One region of the Prevotella heparinolytica genome, then DNA from elsewhere that is predicted to be linked to it. Evidence: riboswitches for the same ligand, from Rfam matches in the RefSeq annotation. Region 1 holds a riboswitch; the other holds the start of a gene.
What was found. Region 1 has a riboswitch for cobalamin ahead of C3V43_RS10200 (ribonucleoside-diphosphate reductase subunit alpha). Riboswitches for the same ligand answer to the same signal wherever they lie in the genome.

Region 1 (7,666 bases):
TGGCTCTTTCCGGAGAGACGACCGTTGCTAAGGAAAGTCAGGTGATAGACAGCCTGCGCCTTGTGGATAAGGAGAAGGAAATCAAAGAGTAGATATTTTTCTTTGCAATTATAAAATAATATTTTCATTTGCTTTAAACATAATATAGTTAGTGTGCTTTATTAAAACAAGTTGAGGCTGTGAAGTTTCAATTCTCTCAAAACATTTATAGTAACTAACTAAGATAGACGGGATACCGCGAGATGCGGTGTCCCTTTTATGTTTTCATGCACTTTCTCTCCATTGGGATGAAAAAACAAAAGGCTTCCTCACGGAAACCTTTTGCCATTCTCCATATTAGATGCTGTTTCTTAATATATACCTGAGTTCGATGTAAAAAGAGACTCCGCCTATACAAAAAACGCTCCCGGAGGCATTCCCGGAGGGGTCAATCAGTGGTGCCAAGTCTCGTATATGCGACGTGTGTGGTCTCGAATATGCGACGTGTGTAGTCTCGTATATGCGACGTGTGTGGTCTCGTATATGCGACGTTCAGCACCTCATATATGCGAGGAAAACGGCAAGATATATACAAGTATTTAACAGGCATATAACATCTTGTTTTATACCGAATTCAGGTTAATATATAGGTAATTTAAGAGAGATTTTTGTTTAGAAGCCTGTTCCTTTTAAGAGAATGTGTCGCAGAAAAGCCACCTGCACTGCTATTATCAGGCGCTGATTTCATGACCGTTATCCTCTTAATCAAAGCTTGTACAATCCTTTTTTCGGGTAGTCCAATTCCGGATTGCCTTTATAGCCTACGCTTCCACTGCCACTGGTGCGCACTTTCAGGAAGTCGGTGGCATGGCATTTGATGCTGCCCGAACCGGTTACATTGGCGGAAACCCTCTTGGCAACAAAATCGGATGCGAATAAGTCACCCGAACCAGTCACGCTGTATGCGGCCTCCGGGGTGCTTCCGTTCAGAATGACGGTGCCCGAACCTGCTACGGATACGCCGGCCGATACAGCCGTCACATTGTTCAGTTTCATGTCGCCTGAGCCGGCAATGGAGGTTTTGAGGTTATTGCAAGTGATGTTGCTGCTGTTGATGTCGCCCGAACCGGCGATGGAGATGCTGAGGTCTGTGCAGGAAATGTTATCTCCGCTGATGTTGCCCGAACCTGCCACGGAGATTTTGAGTTCATCTGTTTTCAGTCCGTTGGCCAGCTCCACATCTCCCGAACCTGCCACGGCAATTCCGTTCAATTTCTCTGCTGAAACGCTAATCTCCAGCTTGTCGTAGGTTACGCTTACATTCTTCTTAAAACCGATGTGAAGCGTATTGTCCTTCACATGGATGTCCAGCAGGTCTACGATGTTGTCCGAGGTGTATATCTTCACTTCCGGTTTGCCGGCTTTTTGCGTATAGGTGACATCCGGGCTGCCGGCTACGCTCAACTTGGTGAAGTTTTCCATCTTGATTTCTTTCGTCACGTAGTTTTTGCTGGCTTTTACGGTTTTCCCTTTGAAGAAACCTTTCGAATAATAACTGTGCTGTTGCGAACAGGCGGTGGTGCAGAAAGCCAAGAAAGCGATTGTAATGATTGTTGTTAAGCTCTTCATATTCGTTCTTTTTTTGATTTGGTATTCGTCTTTATTTGTTAGACGCGGCTCGTTTCGTAAAAGTTGCATGCAGATGCGTTTTTTTTGAATGGAACTTCGTCGGCATACTTGATTCAATTTTCATGCCATGATACTAAAGTGTTGTGTATTAGTGTGATACTTTTTTGAGGATGTGTCCGTTATCGGACATTCTGTTCGCTTTTAGCGGGCGAATACTTGTTTTTCCGGTCAAATCTTCGTTCTTTTGCCTTGTCATTATGGAACATAAGGAACACATATTGGAAGACAAGGAGTTCGGGCCTATGCTTATTCGTGTCAATGTCCGTGCGCGTCGTCTCATCTTTCGGACGAGGGAAGACGGTGTCCACGTCACGGTGCCTCCCGGAACGTCTCTTGCCGAGGTAAAGAGAGCTTTGGAGGAGCTTCGTCCGCGCCTGAGGGCTGCCGCCGGAGAGAAACAGAACCGCAAGTTGATAGATTTGGATTACCGTATCGATACGGAGTTCTTTAAGCTGGCTTTGGTGGCAGGGCAGAGGGCGCGTTTCCTGTCTCGTTCGGAGTTAGGCGAGATGCAGATTATCTGTCCGCCGGATGCGGATTTCTCGGACAGGAACCTGCAATCTTGGTTGCGCAAGGTGATTGAGGAGGCCCTGCGCCGTAATGCGAAGATTATTCTTCCTCCACGTCTGTATATGCTTTCCGTGAAGCACAACCTGCCTTATAAGAGTGTGAAGATTAACTCCAGCAGCGGGCGTTGGGGCAGTTGTTCCATGCGTGGCAACATCAATCTTTCCTATTATTTGGTTCTTCTTCCCAAGCATCTGATAGATTATGTATTGCTTCATGAGTTGGCGCATACCCGCGAAATGAACCACGGCGAACGCTTTTGGGCTTTATTGGACAAGCTGACGGAGGGCAAAGCGGAAGCCTTGCGCATGGAATTGAAGCAATACCGCACGGAGTTTTGACGTGTGCGTGCCTCAGGCTGTTAATGCTGCGTCTGCGACAGTTGTTTCACCTCTCCGTTCTCTTTCTCGAACCGGTAGTTGCCTCCCTTCTCGCTCAATTCAAACAGGGAGAGCCGGTCGGTGAGGTTGTCCACAATCATCAGCGCGCTCTGTTCGGCAAAGCGTTTCACTTCCATTTCAAACGGTTCTTCGGTGATTTTCAGCCTTGCCAGCAGGCTGTCGTTGACGAGCAGTGAGAGCGAATCTCCGGCAAATCCTTTGGTCAGTGTGATGGTGTATGTCTCTGTGAAGTTCCGTTCTTCGTTTTTCTGTTGTTGCAACCTCATGCTCATGTAAACGAAGATGACGACTACAAAAATCACGGCGAAAGCAAGGATGCCGTTACCTACCATAAACTGCTTGTTGGTGTTCAGACGGTGTGCCATAGTTGGAGTGTGTTTAGAGAATGCTGCAAATGTAGCGAATAAATTCGTACCGGCCGCTTTTTTGCCGGAGAATAGCGGATGGAAAAAGACGGGCGACGCGATTGCAAGAACGCTGTGTCTGTAACAATCGTTTACCGTTTGGTTTCTGTCTCCGGCAACGAGTCGGGAGAGTGGGAAAAAGACCGCCCAGAAGTACTTCTGAGAGGGGGTAGGATCAGTATACGACTGATGTGGCTTCAGTATACGACTGATCATACATCAGTATACGACTCATGTAGCCTCGATATGGGACTGAGCTTGCCTAACCTTCTTTTTTTGATTTTTTATGGTTGCACCGGAATCTGTTTTGGTATGATTTTTTGAAAAGAAAGATGTGCTTCGGGAAGCCTCCCGCTCATTTTCAAGTAACCGGCAGATGATGCTTTTTTAAGCAGTTTTAATAATGTAATAATTCCAATTTGTGCTATCTTTGTCCCTGAAATGGTTTCGGGCGGATTTTCCCTCCGTCCGGATTAAAAGGGAATCGGGTGGAAATCCCGAACAGTCCCGCTGCTGTGAAACTCCGTCTAAATTTCCGGCACAACCTGTTGCCACTGCATTCTTGAAAACTGCGTTTGAGATTGCGGGAAGGCGCCGGAAACGAGGAGCCAGTCAGAAGACCTGCCATTCTCGAAAAGCCGCTTCCGCTCGTGGGATTAGGGAACGGCGGCAAAAGTGTACGAGTATTTTTTATTCAAATCCAAAAACATCACATGCAGATAGTTAAAAGGAATGGGACTGTGGAGTCCTATAACAGAGAAAAAATAGCCATTGCCATACGCAAAAGTTTTGTCGGCACGGGCAAGGACATTACTGACGAAGCCCTCTGCGCCATTACCGATGAAGTGGAGCAGTTCCTGAACCGGAACGAAGACAAACGTGCGGTGGAGTGCATTCAGGACGAGGTAGAGCGCAGTTTGATGGAACACGGCTTCTATGCCGAGGCCAAAAGCTACATACTTTATCGCTGGCAACGCACCGAGCGGAGGAAAGCCCTCACACAGATTGTTGACGGAGCGAAAGACGAGACCGTGGCCCATGTGCTGAAAGAGATACAAAACGACTTTACGGGCAGTGAATACAGCCTGAACGTCTTGGCCGAGAAGTTCGCAGGTTTCTGCAAGCCCGACATGGCGGCCGAAGAACGGCTGGCGATGCTCATTAAGGCAGCCGTGGAACTCACCACGCAGGAAGCCCCCGACTGGGAGTTTATCGCCGCCCGGCTGCTCGGCTTCCGTATGGCGAAAGAGCTGAAAGCGCAGGCGGAGAGAACCGGCATTCAATCTTATTACGATAAACTGAGTTTCCTCACGGACGCGGCTTTGTACGGCAGTTACATTCTCGCCTCCTACTCGCGGCAGGAGATAGAAACGGCTTCCGGGTTTATCCGTCCCGAACGCGACAAGCTCTTCAACTATTCGGGGCTGGACTTGCTCTATAAGCGATACCTCATCCGCACACGCTCGGCGGAGCTGATGGAGTCGGTGCAGGAGATGTTTCTGGGCATCGCCTTGCATCTGGCCCTGCCCGAAAAGCACGACCGGCTGGAGTGGGTGAGGAAATTCTACGATATGCTGAGCCTGCTGGAAGTGACCATGGCAACGCCCACCCTTTCCAATGCCCGGAAGCCCTACCATCAGCTCTCCAGTTGTTTCATCGATACCGTGCCCGACAGCCTCGAAGGCATATACCGCAGCATCGACAACTTTGCCACCGTAAGCAAGTTCGGCGGCGGCATGGGCATGTACTTCGGCAAGGTGCGCGCCACGGGTGGAAACATCCGGGGTTTCAAAGGCGTGGCCGGAGGTGTCATCCGCTGGATGAAGCTGGTGAACGACACTGCCGTGGCCGTCGACCAATTGGGAATGCGGCAGGGTGCCGTGGCCGTCTACCTCGATGTTTGGCACAAAGACCTGCCCGAATTCTTGCAGCTCCGCACCAACAACGGAGACGACCGCATGAAGGCGCACGACATTTTTCCCGCCGTGTGCTATCCCGACCTCTTCTGGCAGATGGCGAAAGAAGACCTGAACAACCAATGGCACCTGTTCTGCCCCAATGAAATCATGACCGTGAAAGGCTATTGCCTCGAAGATTATTACGGAGAAGAGTGGGAGCGGAGGTATCGGGACTGCGTGAACGACCCGCGCCTATCCCGCCGCAGCATGAGCCTGAAAGACATCGTGAGGCTGATACTCCGTTCCGCCGTGGAAACAGGCACACCCTTTACTTTTAACCGTGATACGGTGAACCGGGCCAACCCCAATCCCCATAAAGGCATCATCTACTGCTCCAACCTCTGCACGGAGATAGCGCAGAACATGTCGGCCATCGAATCCGTCTCTACCGATATCCGGACGACGGATGGCGATACGGTGGTGGTGAAGACGGTCCGCCCCGGCGACTTTGTGGTCTGCAACCTTGCCAGCCTCTCGTTGGGACACTTGCCTTTGGAGGATGAGGAGCGCATGCAGGAAAAGGTGGCAACCGTGGTCCGGGCATTGGACAACGTCATCGACTTGAACTTCTACCCGTTGCCTTTCGCGCAAATCACGAACCATCGCTATCGCAGCATCGGTCTGGGCGTCAGCGGCTATCACCATGCGCTCGCCCTGCGCGGCATCCGTTGGGAGAGCGAAGAACACCTCCGCTTCGTGGATAAGGTGTTCGAGCGCATCAACTATGCCGCCATCCGTGCCAGCATGGAGCTGGCCAAGGAGAAAGGAAAGTACGCCTGTTTTGAAGGAAGCGACTGGCAGACGGGCAGCTACTTCGTCAAGCGCGGATACGATTCGCCCCAATGGAGGCAACTGGCGGCGTCCGTTGCCACAGAGGGGATGCGGAACGCTTATCTTCTGGCCGTTGCCCCCACCAGCAGCACCGGCATCATTGCCGGAACCACGGCGGGCATCGACCCGGTGATGAAACGTTTCTTCCTCGAAGAGAAAAAAGGAGCCATGCTTCCGCGGGTGGCGCCCGGCCTCTCCGACAAAACCTATTGGCTCTACAAAGACGCCTATCTGCTGGAACAATCGTGGAGCGTGCGTGCTGCGGGCATCCGCCAACGGCATATAGACCAGGCGCAAAGCATGAACCTCTACATCACCAACGAATTCACCATGCGCCAACTTTTGAATCTCTATCTGCTGGCTTGGGAGTGCGGAGTGAAGACCGTATATTACGTCCGCAGCAAGTCCTTGGAAGTAGAAGAATGTGAAAGTTGTGCATCTTAACCAAAACGAACGATTATGGAAATAAAAAAACTGAAAAAGAATGCTCTTTTTAATCCCGAAGGCGATATCGAACTCCGCTTCCGGAAAATGATTGGCGGCAATACGACCAATCTGAACGACTTCAACAACATGCGCTACAAGTGGGTGAGCGACTGGTACCGGCAGGCCATGAACAACTTCTGGATACCCGAAGAAATCAATCTCACTCAAGACATAAAGGATTATCCCCATCTGGAGAAAGCCGAACGCACGGCCTACGACAAGATTCTGAGTTTCCTTGTTTTCCTCGACTCGCTTCAAAGCAACAACCTGCCTACCATAAGCGAATACATCACGGCAAACGAAGTGAATCTCTGTCTGCACATACAAGCCTTTCAGGAGTGCGTACACAGCCAGAGCTACAGCTATATGCTCGACTCTATTTGCAGTCCGGAAGAACGTAACGACATCCTCTATCAATGGAAAACGGATGAACATCTGCTGAAGCGAAACACGTTTATCGGCAATTGTTACAATGATTTTCAGAATAGTCAGGACGGTTTCACGCTGATGAAGACGCTGATTGCCAACTACATCCTCGAAGGCATTTACTTTTATAGCGGCTTCATGTTCTTCTATAACCTGAGCCGCAACGGCAAGATGTCGGGCTCGGCCCAAGAGATACGCTATATCAACCGCGACGAGAACACCCATCTGTGGCTGTTCCGCAACATCATCTTGGAACTGAAGAAAGAAGAACCCGAACTCTTCACTCCCGATAAGATAGGCGTGTACGAAAGCATGATGCGCGAAGGCGTGAGGCAGGAGATAGAGTGGGGGCAATACGTCATAGGCGACGACATACAGGGACTCAACAAGCAGATGCTGGAGGAATATATCTTTTATCTCGGCAACTTGCGTTGGCACAGCTTGGGCTTCGGCTTCTTGTACGAAGACCATCGCAAGGAGCCTGAGAGCATGCGCTGGGTGTCGCAATACTCCAATGCCAATATGGTGAAGACCGACTTCTTTGAAGCTAAAAGCACGGCCTATGCCAAAAGCACGGCATTGGAAGATGATTTGTGATTCCTGTTGCCTCCCGCTTCTCGCTTTTTTTGTTTATTTGCCATATTCGCTCGGTGCTATCCCGAACTGTCTCTTGAAGCTGGTCGAGAAGTGCGGCAGTGTGCTGAATCCCGTCATGTCGGCTATTTCCGAAACGGTATATCTACCCTCTTTTATCAGCTCGGCGGCGCGGTTCAGCTTGTAGGTCTTGAAGAAGACGCTGGGATTCTCGCCCGTCAGTCCTTTTACCTTGTAGTAGAACTTGGTGCGCGAGATTTTCAGCAGTTCGGTCATACGTGCCACATCCAGTTCCGGGTTCGACAGCTCGTTCTCCATCAGGTGGTAAAGC
Region 2 (7,666 bases), 1.5 Mb from region 1:
GGTGTGGCTGCCGCCATTATCCGCGCCCATCGCGAAGGAGCCACCGTCATGGGTATATGCGGCGGCTATCAAATGATGGGCCAAGAGGTGCTCGACCCAGAACACGTGGAAGGCGACATAGAACGTCTGCCCGGCCTCGGACTGCTGCCCGTAAGCACACGCATGACAGCAGAGAAGGTGACGAGACAGATACGACTCAGGGTAGCCGGAAAATGGAAAACGGAAAACGGAAAACAGAGAAGGGAGGAGGGATTTCCGCTATCGGGATATGAGATTCACATGGGAGCTACAGTCCCTGTGAAAGGGGCCTTCGCCTCGCCTCTGAACCTGCTGGAAGACGGTACTGCCGACGGATACTCCGTTGACGACACCTGCATGGGTACATACGTTCACGGCATACTCGATAATCCGGAGTTCATCGACTTGCTGTTGCACCGCTTTGCCGGCAAACTGTCTGCAACCACCGAAGCATTCGATTACCGTAAATTTAAAGAAGAACAATACGATAAGCTGGCCGACTACGTGCGCCGTCATGTCGACATGACGCTTGTCTACAAAATACTGACAGAAAACCATGATTGAAGGACACGGAGACGATTCATATAAATACAACCGCCCGATAACAGCCAATTTCAGTTCAAACATATACGGCAAAGCAGACTTGTCTGCCTTGAAAGCCCATCTGTGCGATTGCATCCGTGGAAGCGGCATGCAGACGCCGGGTGATTGCCTTTCGTCTTATCCCGAACCGGAACCCTATACCCTCGAAGCACGCCTTACCGCCCGCCATGGCCTTCCTGCCGATGCCGTATGCGTGACAAACGGCGCCACCGAAGCCATCTATCTCATTGCCCAGACTTTCAGAGGGACGCATACCGCTATCTTGCAGCCCACTTTCAGCGAGTATGCCGATGCCTGCCGCATGCACGGGCATCGGGTCGTATCGCTTTATCGGATTCCTGACGAAAAAGAGGATTACCTCTTGCCAAAAGAGGTACGCATGCTGTGGCTGTGCAATCCAAACAATCCCACGGGGGAAGTCGTCGGGAAAGAGCATCTGGCGAAACTCATCGAACACAATGGGCAAGTGTGCTTCGTCATCGACCAATCTTACGAACACTTCACATTGAAGCCCCTCTTCTCTCCGGCAGAGACGATGGCTTGGCCCAACGTGTTGTTGCTTCACTCCATGACCAAGCGTTATGCCGTGCCCGGTTTGCGCTTGGGCTATGTCACCGGAGCCTCCAACCTGCTGCATCGCTTGCGCACCAATCGCATGCCCTGGTCGGTGAACCGGATAGCCATCGAAGCCGGACTGTATCTATTGGAGCACGATGCTCCCGATGCTCCGGACGTTTCCACTTATCTGCAAGAAACGCGCCGTTTGCACGCTGCACTCCAAACTCTTGGAGGGCTTGAAGTGTGGGACACGGCAACCCACTTCATGCTGATACGCCTTCGTTCGGGCAAAGCCTCTGCCTTGAAAGATTTCCTTGCCGAAGCGCATGGCATCTTGATTCGCGATGCTTCCAATTTTGACGGACTGGACGAACGCTTCTTCCGCATAGCTACGCAAACACCCGAAGAGAACGATCGACTGGTGAAAGCGATAGAGCAATGGTTTGCCGAAGAATGAATCGATCCTGAAAAAGAGAATATAATTGAAGAAGAACCTCAATGCGTGTAGAAAATGGAAGAGTTATTGATTTTTTTAGGTATTTCCTTTAATTTGAATTTGCCTTTGCTCACAGCTTGGTTGGTCGATCGACTGTTGGGCGATCCGCTTTGGCTTCCACATCCCATAGTAGCTTTCGGCAAAGCTATCTCTTTTCTTGAGCATCGGATGAATCATGGTTCACATTTACGTCTGAAAGGAATGCTCGTCACGCTGTTTCTTGTAGTGGGTGTCTACTTGTTTACGCTGTTCCTGCTTCGCTTCAGTGCCCTCTATTCTTCGGGACTACTCCTAAGCCTACAAATCCTTTTGATATTCTATTGTCTGGCAGGCACTACCTTGATTCGTGAAGTCCGCATGGTATTCCGGGCTATGGATAGCTCTTTGGAGGAAGGAAGAACGCAAGTAGCCCGTATTGTAGGACGCGACACTTCCCGGCTCTCGGCACAAGAGGTACGTACGGCTGCCCTCGAAACGCTGGCCGAGAATCTCAGTGACGGGGTGGTAGCTCCTCTTTTCTGGTATCTGCTGCTGGGTGTTCCCGGCATGCTCGCCTATAAGATGGTGAATACATTGGACTCCATGATAGGCTATCGGAATGAACGTTACCGCCGCTTCGGCTGTTTTGCCGCCCGTCTGGACGATGTAGCCAATTACATTCCTGCCCGTCTGACCGCTTTTCTGATGGTACTTGTTGCCGGACGACTTTCTTTGCTTGCTTTCGTAGCTCGATATGGCAAGCAGCACGCCAGTCCCAACTCCGGCTATCCGGAAGCCGCTCTTGCAGGTATCTTGAACTGCCGTTTCGGAGGTCCTCACGATTATTTTGGCGAAGAAGTGTGGAAACCTTACATCGGAATCACCCCCCGAATGTTAACAACAGAAGATATGCGGCCGGCCATCCGTATCAACCGTCGCACGGAGGTTTTGATGATTCTGCTGGTATTCCTCTTCTCCACGTTGTTTTATTGGATTCATTGATGACAGATTCCCCTAAAACATTTAATTCAAACCTCCCTATCCCAATGCCAGTATCAGCATTTGCGCCGTGAGCACCCGCAAAAACATGGTCAACGGATAAACCGTGGCATATCCTACGGCAGGAGCATCGCAAGAGGTCAGTTCCGAAGAGTAGGCCAGTGCGGGCGGATTGGTATTCGAGCCGGAAAGCACACCGATGAGCGTAAAATAATTCAGCTTCCAGAAATAACGTCCCACCATACCGGCAATGAGCAGGGGGACTACTGTAATGATGGCTCCATAGGCAATCCATACATAACCTCCTTCATGGATAATGGTATCTACAAAACCTTTCCCTGCTCCGAGTCCCACGCACGCCAGAAAGAGTGAAATGCCTATTTCGCGTATCATCAGATTTGCGCTCATCGTAGTATAGGTTATCAGTTTGTAGCGCGGGCCGAAACGACTGATAAGGATGGAGACGATAAGCGGCCCTCCTGCCAGTCCCAGTTTCACGGGTTGCGGAATGCCGGGAAACATGAAGGGGATGCTTCCCAATATACAACCCAGTGCAATGCCCAAAAAGATGGGAATCAGATTTGGGTGGTTCAGGCGCTTCAGCGAGTTGCCCAGCACCTTCTCGGCATGCCCCATTGCAAGCTCGCTGCCCACAACCGTCACCCGGTCGCCCATCTGTAATTGCAGGTTCGGAGCAGCCACCAAGTCGACGCCCGAACGGTTCACACGCGTGATGCTGGCTCCGAAATTCTTGCGTATCTTCAGTTGCGCCAGCGACTTCCCGTTCAGTTCGGGCTTCGTGATAAGAAAACGGCGGGATATCAGTTTCTTGTCCACCTTCTCCCACTCCACCGTGATTCTTTTGCCCAGAAAGGCAATAATGGCCTCCACATCCTTGGGGTCGGCAATGAAGAGAATCTCATCCCCTACATGCAACACGGTGTCGGCACTTGCCAGTTCCGCTTCTCCGTTGCCTCCGTGATGGCGTATGCGGGAGATGACAAACGCGCGGTTCAGCAACGGTTTTGCCTCTTTTATCTTCTTGCCGTCTATGGCTTCATTGCGTATCTCCACAGAGACGGGGCTGACCGTCAGCTCCTGCTGATGTCCCAACCCGCACTCCGCTTCCGCCTCTTCCCTGCCCGCATCTATGCGAAACAGATATTTCAGCGCCAGCAGTGACAGGATGCACCCTATGACACCCAACGGATAGGCCACGGCATAGCCCAAAGCTATTTCGGGCGCATCTACTCCGGTCAGGTCGCTGTTGGCTTGTTGGGCGGCGCCCAGACCGGGAGTATTCGTCACTGCTCCGGACAGGATGCCGACCATTGTGGTAATGGGTATATCCGTAAGAAAATGAAGCAGGACGGTAGTCAGCACGCTGACGAAAACAGCCAGCACCGCCAGCATGTTCAGCGTAAGCCCACCTTTCCTGAAGGCGGAGAAAAAACCGGGTCCCACTTGCAGGCCGATGGAATATACAAAGAGAATCAGCCCGAATTCTTTCAGAAAGTGTAGCAGATGTTCGTTCAAATTCAAATTGAAATGTCCGAAAACAATGCCTACAAACAATATCCAAGTGACACCCAACGAAATGCCCGCCACTTTCACCTTTCCCAATATAATGCCGAAAGCGATGACAAGCGACAAAACAAGAACGGAATGTGCCACTCCGCCTCCCCAAAGATTGGGATAACCTTCAAAAAGATTCCTTAATAATTCCATAGTTGCTACATTGGTTATATAAATGGTAAAACAATCAATAATCGGGCTTTGAGATCTTTTTAAAAGTATCCCCACAGAAATCACTTCTCCGGGGATACGCACTTTACACATTGAAACAGCTATTTATATGGGCATATTGCCGTGTTTTAGCTTAGTCCGATACAACTGCCGGCACATACATGCCCCGACAATGCACTGCGTCATAGGCATACCTTGTCACAAGCATACCTCTTCCAGATCCGAATGTCGACTATTTGTTTTTTACGCGCTGTCTTCCTAATCCCACGAGCAAAGGCAGCATTTAACGAATGGCAGGTCTTCTGACTGACTCCTAATCTTGAAGCCTTCCCGATACATACAGCGCACGTATCAGTGGCAAAGGTTCTTTTCAAGATTTCAACAGAGCTTCACAGCAGCGGGACTGTCCGGGATTTGCACCCGATTCCCTTTTAATCCGAATGACGGAAACGTTCATCCGAAACCAATTCAGGCACAAAGATAATGGAAATCGGAAGCAATACAAAAAAACGGCCGTTTTTTTTCGAAAGCGACCGGCTCGTCTCATCGACAAAGGTTCCTTCATGCGTGTTTTTATCTATTTTATTTTACAAAACAGACGGAAACCCCGATGGCTTTCCAACACAACTTATTTCAGTCACTGAGTGAATGTGATTCAGTCGGCGACTGAAACCATTTGAGTCAGGGACTGAAACCATTTCAGTCGCCGACTGATTCCACCCCCTCTCAGAAGTACTTCTGAGAGGGGTAAAAGAAGAAACAGGAAAGACATAAAGCATCGACACGTCATGATAAAAAAACATGACTCATAGAGCATCTGTCGTAAAGCTATACAGGGCTATCCTGAAATCATGCCAAGAGCACCGCAATCAGAAGAAAGCATTAGTGAATTAAAAAAGAAAGCATCCGATAGTGTTTTTTTTCTTATCTTTGCTGCCGATTTTGGTTCGCATCCTCCATTCCATAAGAGAGAAATGCGATGAAAAGGGAATCAGGTGCAAATCCTGAACAGACCCGCTGCTGTAAGTCCTTTCGATATCTTTGAGTATTCTGCAAGCCACTGTCTTCAAAAAAGGGATGGGAAGGCATTCAAAGAGGGACAAGTCAGAAGACCTGCCAAGACGATATGGTTTTTGTGCTTTCGGGGGAATAAAGCCGCAAAACATCGAGTCGAGGTATTCCTACCTATATCGATACAAGGAATCTTTCTCTTTGTTTTTCTTCTCTCCGTGAAAGCAAGTTTACGAATGCTTAAAGGAATCGGAATGAGAATTACCGCATATCTGTCATTGATACTCATCATGCTGCTGCCTGCATATATGGCGGCGCAGAATAAAGCCACCCTGTCCGGGAAAGTTGCAGACCGGAACGGAACCCCCATCGCTCAAGCCACCATTGCCATCGAGGGAACAACGTCCGGAACTTATACGGACGACCGCGGCAGGTATTCACTGCAAGTGCCTCCGGGGAGACATACATTTGTCGTCTCTTTTTTGGGCTACCGCACCGTGAAGCAGTCGCTCGACATCCGGCAGGACAAAAGGCTCAATTTCACATTGCAGGAAAGTGCCGTGGCGCTGAACACCGTAGAAGTCTATGGCAAAACCCAAACGCAAAAAATCAAGGAAGGGGCTTTCACCGTCAATGCGCTCGACGTGAAATCAACGGTAAATTCGTTGAATAACCTTAATAATCTGGTGAACCGTACAACAGGCATCAAGGTCAGAGAGGAAGGCGGGGTCGGTTCGGATTTCGACCTCTCCATCAACGGGATGTCCGGCAATTCCATTCGCTATTTCTTGGACGGAATGCCGTTGGATGCAAAAGGAAGCGGTGTTTCATTGGCAAATTTGCCGGTCAATATCATCGACAGAATCGAAATATACAAAGGAGTGGTTCCGGCAGTTTTAGGAACCGACGCGTTGGGTGGCGCCATCCATATCATCACGAAGCAGGAAAAGAAACATTTTCTGGACGCTTCTTACAGCATCGGCTCTTTCCATAGCCACCGAGCCGATCTGAACGCGCAAATTGTAGAACCGAAGACGGGGCTTATCATCAGGTCCACCGTGGGTGTGAACTATTCGAAGAACGATTATCGGATGAAAAACGTAGAGATGCGCGACGAAAGCGGAGAAAACTTCATCATCGGCAACCCCAAACGTTTTCACGACGCCTACTTCTCTCTGTGGGGACAGATAGAAGCCGGAGTAACCGGAAAAAAATGGGCTGACGAGTTCTTCGTTTCCGCCTCTTACTCCAAAACAGACAAGGAATTGCAAACCGGCTCCGTACAGAATAAGGTGTACGGAATGGCCGAAAGAAAATCGGATGCATGGAACATAGCGGCACGCTACCGCAAACAACACTTCATCCTGAGAAACATGCAGTTGAGCGCCTCCCTCTCTCGCACTTGGGATCATTCTCTGACCGTCGACACCGCCTACCGCAAGTATTACTGGGATGGCGGCTACATCGTGACCCAGCGCAACGAGATTATGGGCAAACAACCTTCCATGCGCCATTACAAAAGACCTCTGACCATTGTGCGTACCAACCTCGATTATCGGCTGAACGACCGCCATAACCTAAACCTCAACTATCACCTGATCCGAATCGGAAACGACCGGTACGACGAAACGGACGAAGAATTCAAACCTTCAAACGATGTCGTGACCAAACACATCATAGCCCTTTCTTACAACCAACTGCTGTTTGATGGAAAAATGAGCAATGTGTTCTTTGTAAAAGATTATATCAACCACCCGAACATCCGACAGACCGACCAGCCCAGTGTCACAGGTTCCGGAAAAGTGCAAGGCGCCACCACCCGGAACTATATAGGTTACGGAGCCGGAACAAGGTATACCGTGGCCGAACCTTTGTCCGTCAAAGCATCCTACGAACACAGCGTAAGGTTGCCGGTGGCCCGCGAACTGCTTGGAAACGGCACTACCATCTATGCCAACGTAGCTTTGAAACCCGAAAGCAGCGACAACCTCAATGTCGCACTTTTCGGCACATGGCATCCCTATGCCGGACATACGGTTTATTACGAAGCCGGCGCTTTTCTGCGAAACGTAAACAACTATATCCAAACCACCATAACCGAAAAAGAGGGAACGATGCAATACACCAACGTTCCGGCAGTACATATCAAAGGGCTGGAAGGAGAAGTGCGCTATGACTGGCAGTCCAAGCTCCGGCTCGCCGCCAATATCAGCTATCAGGACGCACGCGATCAGCAAAAGCTGAAGAGCGACGGGA

Region 2: linked by a shared signal. The riboswitch ahead of C3V43_RS04160 (TonB-dependent receptor) and the one ahead of C3V43_RS10200 (ribonucleoside-diphosphate reductase subunit alpha) in region 1 are both predicted to bind cobalamin.

The regions. Positions count from the first base shown of each region.
Region 1 is NZ_CP027234.1:2,518,290-2,525,955, forward strand. Features, by position in the region: gene C3V43_RS10175 (PG0215 family putative anti-sigma factor) at 1-92, shown strand, start outside; gene C3V43_RS10180 (head GIN domain-containing protein) at 745-1,608, opposite strand; gene C3V43_RS10185 (YgjP family zinc-dependent metalloprotease) at 1,866-2,576, shown strand; gene C3V43_RS10190 (hypothetical protein) at 2,597-3,001, opposite strand; cobalamin riboswitch at 3,466-3,683, shown strand; gene C3V43_RS10200 (ribonucleoside-diphosphate reductase subunit alpha) at 3,754-6,273, shown strand; gene C3V43_RS10205 (ribonucleotide-diphosphate reductase subunit beta) at 6,289-7,338, shown strand; gene C3V43_RS10210 (hybrid sensor histidine kinase/response regulator transcription factor) at 7,372-7,666, opposite strand, start outside.
Region 2 is NZ_CP027234.1:1,000,307-1,007,972, reverse strand. Features, by position in the region: gene C3V43_RS04180 (cobyric acid synthase) at 1-582, shown strand, start outside; gene C3V43_RS04175 (threonine-phosphate decarboxylase) at 575-1,636, shown strand; gene cbiB (adenosylcobinamide-phosphate synthase CbiB) at 1,691-2,656, shown strand; gene C3V43_RS04165 (putative transporter) at 2,693-4,381, opposite strand; cobalamin riboswitch at 4,675-4,882, opposite strand; cobalamin riboswitch at 5,326-5,534, shown strand; gene C3V43_RS04160 (TonB-dependent receptor) at 5,665-7,666, shown strand, end outside.